Neorhizobium galegae bv. orientalis str. HAMBI 540: one gene and its partner. The protein of the gene in region 1 interacts with the protein of each later gene in a pairwise test. Links are inferred from orthologs where the notes say so. Each region holds a gene or a part of one and is shown on either strand. Other genes may lie near its edges.

Region 1 (3,279 bases):
GGATTCGTTCATCTTCAGGCGGATCCAGACGGAAACGCCAAGCAAGATGACCGAGACGAGGAATGGAATGCGCCAACCCCATGCCGCGAACGCGGTGGCACCCATGAGCCATTGGACGAGCACGATGACGATCAGCGACAGGAAAAGACCGAGCGTTGCAGTCGTCTGGATCCATGAGGTGAAATAGCCACGCCGCCCGTGCGGCGCATGTTCGGCCACGTAAGTCGCGGCACCGCCATACTCACCGCCGAGCGCGAGGCCCTGCAAGAGACGCAAGGCGATCAAGATGATCGGGGCGGCGATGCCGATCGTCGCGGCACCCGGCAAGACGCCAACCAGGAAGGTCGACATGCCCATGATCACGATCGTCATGAGGAAGGTGTATTTGCGGCCGACCAAGTCGCCCAACCGGCCGAACACAAGTGCGCCGAAGGGGCGGACCAGGAAGCCCGCAGCGAACGCGAGCAACGTGAAGATGTTACGCGTTGCTTCCGGATATTGGGTGAAAAAGGTCGCGCCGATATAGGTGGCGAGTGAACCATAGAGATAGAAATCGTACCATTCGAATACGGTGCCGAGCGAAGAAGCGAAGATGACTTTCTTCTCCTCCCGCGTCATCGGTCCGGCCTTCGCACCGACCCCCGTTGCGACATTTGCCATTATCGTCCTCCCTCAAGATAAAACTCGCATGCCGACTCCGGGCCCGTTCCTCCTGGGCTTGGGACCGGCGACGCATTGTCGCAGATTGACAGAATTCAAGGCTCAAGAAGAGGGATGCTTTGGGATTATGACTTTCGTCTAATATCGCGCCTGCCGTGCACCACGGATGCCGCGGCGCGGTATGAGGCGATGCAGCGCAGCATTCGGGTTAGCATCGCTTGACTCGTTCCAAAAATCTTCTAAACACCTTCGCGAACGGGAAGACACCCACATGCGCGCCTGCGAATTCGACATCGCTGCCTCCGCACTGCCGGCTATCCAAGCTGCGCAGCGGGTGTGTTTTTCCGCTTTCTTCAAAACCAAGGCCAAAACGACGACGAAAACCGTCTGACGTCTCTGGCCGCCGCTCTCTCCCCGGATGGCCGGGGACAAGGAATTCCGCGAATTCAACCGCGGCTTCCCCCTCACCGATCGAGGAGAGACAGAAAGAGAGCAAAAAAATGGGTTTCAAGATCGCAGTCGCCGGTGCAACCGGCAATGTCGGCAGGGAAATGCTGACGATCCTTTCCGAACGCGGTTTCCCGGTTGACGAGGTGGTGGCACTGGCGTCCTCCCGTAGCCAAGGCACGGAAGTTTCGTTCGGCGACCGGACGCTGAAGGTTTCCAACCTCGAAAACTACGATTTTTCCGATACCGACATCTGCCTGATGTCGGCCGGCGGCGAGATCTCCAAGAAGTGGTCGCCGAAGATCGGCGCACAGGGCTGCGTCGTCATCGATAACTCTTCCGCCTGGCGTTACGACCAGGACGTTCCGTTGATCGTCCCGGAAGTGAACCCGGATGCGATCTCCGGTTTTACCAAGCGCAACATCATCGCCAATCCGAACTGCTCGACCGCGCAGCTCGTCGTCGCCCTGAAGCCGCTGCACGACTTCGCCAAGATCAAGCGTGTCGTCGTCTCGACCTATCAGTCGGTTTCCGGCGCCGGCAAGGAAGGCATGGACGAACTCTTCACCCAGACCCGCGCCGTCTTCGTCGCGGATCCGGTCGAATCCAAGAAGTTCACCAAGCGCATCGCCTTCAACGTCATCCCGCATATCGATAGCTTCATGGAAGACGGATATACGAAGGAAGAATGGAAGGTTCTCGCCGAGACCAAGAAGATCCTCGATCCGAAGATCAGAGTGACCTGCACTGCCGTGCGCGTTCCGGTCTTCATCGGTCATTCGGAAGCGGTCAATATCGAATTCGAAAACGAGATTACCGCCGACCAGGCCCGCGACATTCTCCGCGAAGCACCGGGTTGCCTCGTCATCGACAAGCACGAGGATGGCGGCTACATCACGCCTTACGAATGCGCCGGTGAGGATGCCACCTACATTTCCCGTATCCGCGAGGATGCGACGGTGGAAAACGGCCTCAACATCTGGGTCGTTTCCGACAACCTGCGCAAGGGCGCAGCGCTCAACGCCATCCAGATCGCCGAGTTGCTTGTCAATCGCGGCCTGATCAAGCCGCGCAAGGTCGCTGCCTGAGAGATAATAAATTTATTAAGCATGTTCCGATAGAAACCCCGTCAGAAATGGCGGGGTTTTTCTTTCGAATCACCCATATCACGAACTATTCATGAACGGGTGAGTTGCGATTGTTTGCAACCGCCGCCATAAGGCCGAAACAAAACACATTATCCGGACGCTTCTGGCACAGCGATCCGGTTCTCGGGGACGGGTTTGACCGCATGAAGAAGATTTTGCTGGCAGGATTGATCGCAACCGGTTTTATGACCGCCACCCCGGCGCTTGCCGCGCTCCAATGCGGCAACGATTCATCCGGCTTCGCCCGCTGGGTCGAGGAATTCAAGCGGGTTGCGCCCTCGAACGGCGTCAATCCTTCGGTCGTCGAAAAGGCTTTTTCGAGCGTCTCCTACAATCGTCCGACCATCAGTGCCGACCGCGGCCAGAAAAGCTTCAAACTCTCGTTCGACGACTTCATGAAGAAGCGCGGCGGGGCTGCCATCATCTCCCGCGGCAAAGGCATGAAGTCCGGCAATGCCTCGCTGTTTGCGCAGATCGAGCGCCGCTTCGGCGTGCCGGCCGGCCCTATCATCGCTATCTGGGGCATGGAAACCGGCTTCGGCAGCTTTATGGGCGATCAGCATACGCTTTCCGCTGTCGCGACGCTCGCTTACGATTGCCGCCGCTCCGCCTATTTCACCGAGCAGCTCTATGCGGCGCTTGAGCTGGTCGGCCGAGGTGATCTGAGCGTCACCGCCCGTGGCGCTGCCCACGGCGAAATCGGCCAGACCCAGTTCCTGCCGCTGAACGTTGTCCGCTACGGAGCCGACGGCGACGGCGACGGCCATATCGACATGGTCCGTTCGCGTGCCGATGCGCTTGCCTCGACCGCCAACTTCCTCAAGGGACACGGCTGGAGAGCCGGTGCCGGTTACCAGCCGGGTCAGCCGAACTTCGTTGCTATCCAGGGCTGGAACGCCGCAACCGTCTATCAGCAGGCGATCGCCTATATGGGCGCGCAGATCGACGGCCAATAAGCCCGCCGGCCGTGAAGTTTCGCTTCACCTGAAAATTTCAGGCCGACGCTTGTTCGGCCTGGACGGGC
Region 2 (3,192 bases), 4.1 Mb from region 1 along the record:
TACGGCTTTCGACCGCCTTGGCCTGGGGCCGATCGCGAGCCACCTCGGCTTCGTGGGGCGCCTCCAATTCGAGAGCCTCTATCTTGGCGCCGCGGCGGTTGAGCTTGTCGGTGGAGGTGAGGATCTGTTCGACATCCTTCTGCGCGGCAAAGAAATGCGCTTGAAGTTTGCGGGTGCGGTCGTCGAGGCGGGAAAGATCCTCGATCAGCAGCGCCACTTCGCCCTGGATGAGGTGTGCCTGCTCGCGCATCCGCTGGTCCTTCAGCACGGCCTGGATGACCTGGATGGACAGCATCAGCAGGGAAGGGGAGACAATGACGATGCGGGAACGTTGCGCCTTCTGCACAGCGCTTTCGAAATGTTCGTGGATCTCCGCGAAGATCGATTCCGACGGCACGAAAAGGAAAGCCATTTCCTGCGTTTCGCCCGGGATCAGGTATTTTTCCGAAACATCGCGGATATGCACTTCGAGATCGCGCTTGAAGGCCTGGGCGGCCGCCTTTCTGGCTTCGGGCGCTGCTGCCTCGCGAAAAGCGTTCCAGGCTTCGAGCGGAAATTTGGCATCGATCACCAGAGGTGGCGCGCCGTTCGGCATCCTGATCGTGCAGTCCGGCCTGGTGCCGTTCGAAAGCGTAGTCTGGAAACCGTAGGCGCCCATCGGCAATCCGTCGGCAATGATCGCTTCCATTCGGCCCTGACCGAACGCGCCTCGCGTCTGCTTGTTCGAGAGGATCGCCTGCAGGCCGACAACGTCCTTGGCGAGGGTCTGGATATTGTTCTGGGCGGCGTCGATCACCGCCAGCCGTTCCTGAAGCCGCTGCAGGTTCTCGTGCGTCGATTTGGTCTGTTCGGTAATCGTCGCGCCGATCCGGTGCGTCATGCCGTCGAGCCGCTGGCTGACCGACTGGTTGAGTTCCGATTGCCGCGTTGAAAGCGTCTCCGCCATTGCCGACAACCGTCCCTGCATCTCGCTCTGCGCTCTCAGAAGTTCAGAAAGCCGGGCTTCGCCTTCCATCGCTCGCAAGGCCGCATCTTCCTGCCGCCGAAACGATGCGCGCCGGACCAGGAACAGCCATAACAGTAGCAATGCCGCTCCACACATCACCGCCACGATGGCAGCGCGCGGATCGTCGAAGAAACGGGAAAGGCCAGCAACAAGATTATTCATGGCGGGAAACTAACAGAAATTTGCCGCTTGAAAAGATCAAAACGTGAACATCTCGCTTCCTCCTGCCGTAATTTCTATTCCTTCGGAAAAAAAGATGGGTTATGGGAAGCCATGACGATCAAGCCTCTGATTATTCTGCCTGACCCGATCCTGCGTCAGGTTTCCAAGCCGATAGAGCGTGTTGACGCCGAGCTTCTGAGGCTCGCCGACGACATGCTGGAGACGATGTATGACGCGCCGGGCATTGGCCTTGCTGCGATCCAGATCGGCGTGCCGCGCCGTCTGCTCGTCGTCGACATCGCACGTGAGGGTGAGGAAAAGCAGCCGCAGGTCTTTATCAATCCGGAGATCGTCAAATCCTCCGACGAAATCGCGGTGTATGAAGAGGGCTGTCTTTCCATTCCCGAATATTATGCCGAGGTGGAACGCCCGGCGACCGTCAGCGTCAAGCATCTCGGCCGCGACGGTAAGGAATATGTGGTGGAGGCCGACGGCCTGCTCGCCACCTGCCTGCAGCATGAGATCGATCACCTGAATGGCGTGCTTTTCATCGACCATATCTCCCGCCTGAAGCGCGAGATGGTGATCAAGAAATTCACCAAGGCTGCCAAGTCCAAGGCGGTCTGAACCGTCGCTCGGGCGATCCGAGTTAAGAAGGCGCGGTCTCTTGAGACGCGGAATGTCCATGTCTCTTCGCATCATCTTCATGGGAACGCCGGAATTTTCCGTGCCGACGTTGCAGAGCCTGAAACATGCGGGCCATGAGATCGTCGCCGTCTATACCCAGCCGCCGCGCCCGGGTGGCCGCCGCGGGCTCGATCTGGTGAAGTCGCCGGTCCATCAGGCCGCCGAACTGCTGGGCATTCCCGTTTTTACGCCGGCGAATTTCAAGGATACCGATGAGCGCGAGAAATTCCGCGCACTCAAGGCGGATGTTGCCGTCGTCGTCGCCTACGGTCTCCTTCTGCCGGAAGCGATCCTGACGGGCACACAGCTCGGTTGTTACAACGGCCACGCTTCGCTCCTGCCGCGCTGGCGCGGTGCCGCGCCGATCCAGCGGGCGATCATGGCGGGTGACAAGAAGACCGGCATGATGGTCATGCAGATGGAAAAGGGCCTCGATACCGGTCCCGTTGCACTGTCGAGGGAAGTGGAAATCAGCGAGAACATGACGGCGGGCGAGCTGCACGACAAGCTGATGCTGGTCGGAGCCCGTGCCATGGTCGAGGCGATGGGGAAACTCGCAGCCGACGACCTGCCGCTGACGCCGCAATCGCCGGAAGGCGCGCTTTATGCCGCCAAGATCGACAAGGGTGAGACGCGCATCGATTTTTCGAAGCCCGCAGATGACGTGCATAACCACATTCGCGGTCTGTCGCCGTTTCCGGGCGCATGGTTCGAGGCGGAGATCAACGGCCGGCCGGAGCGCGTAAAGGTTCTCGGCTCGGAAGTCGGCGAGGGGCAGGGCGAGCCCGGAACGGTTCTGGACGAAGCGTTGACCGTTGCCTGCGGCGCGGATGCGGTGAAGCTCCTCAAATTGCAGAAGGCCGGCGGCAAGCCGTTGGCCGCGGCGGAGTTCCTGCGCGGGACGCCGCTTGGGCCGGGCACGAGGCTCTCCTGATGCCCCGATTCCGCATGGCCGTCGAATATGACGGCACGCCCTATGTCGGCTGGCAGAAGCAGAAGAACGGCCACTCGGTACAGTCGGCGCTTGAAAATGCCATCCTGTCCCTGACCAAGGAGACCGTGGTGGTCAAGGGCGCCGGCCGCACCGATTCCGGCGTGCATGCGCGCGGACAGGTGGTGCATGTCGATCTCACGCGGTCGTGGCAGCCACACCGGCTGCGCGACGCGCTGAATGCCTATCTCGGCATGGCCAGGGAGAAAGTCGCCATCGTCAGCGTGCAGGTTGTCGATGATACGTTCGACGCTCGCTTTTCGGCTGTCCGGCGATACTACCTCTACCGTATCATTTCACGAGCCGGCCCGCTGGCGCTGGATGCCAAGCGTGCCTGGTGGGTCAC

The links.
Region 2: the proteins of RG540_RS19875 (region 1) and def interact in binary tests that used the Escherichia coli proteins (3 or more experiments, as listed by UniProt). The link is inferred for Neorhizobium galegae bv. orientalis str. HAMBI 540 from one-to-one orthologs.

The regions. Positions count from the first base shown.
Region 1 is NZ_HG938353.1:4,115,564-4,118,842, forward strand. Bases 218-3,177 are described here. They hold RG540_RS19875 (aspartate-semialdehyde dehydrogenase), read left to right. Parts: upstream 218-1,160; coding sequence 1,161-2,195; downstream 2,196-3,177. Other genes in these bases: RG540_RS19870 (MFS transporter), read right to left, coding at 218-660; RG540_RS19880 (lytic murein transglycosylase), read left to right, coding at 2,399-3,177. Also shown: more of RG540_RS19870, read right to left, coding at 1-217; more of RG540_RS19880, read left to right, coding at 3,178-3,211; RG540_RS19885 (carbonic anhydrase), read right to left, coding at 3,249-3,279.
Region 2 is NZ_HG938353.1:50,177-53,368, forward strand. What follows is about bases 165-3,037. They hold def (peptide deformylase), read left to right. Parts: upstream 165-1,279; coding sequence 1,280-1,795; downstream 1,796-3,037. Other genes in these bases: RG540_RS00260 (DNA recombination protein RmuC), read right to left, coding at 165-1,168; fmt (methionyl-tRNA formyltransferase), read left to right, coding at 1,854-2,789; truA (tRNA pseudouridine(38-40) synthase TruA), read left to right, coding at 2,789-3,037. Outside these bases: more of RG540_RS00260, read right to left, coding at 1-164; more of truA, read left to right, coding at 3,038-3,192. UniProt on the Escherichia coli protein: Removes the formyl group from the N-terminal Met of newly synthesized proteins. Requires at least a dipeptide for an efficient rate of reaction. N-terminal L-methionine is a prerequisite for activity but the enzyme has broad specificity at other positions.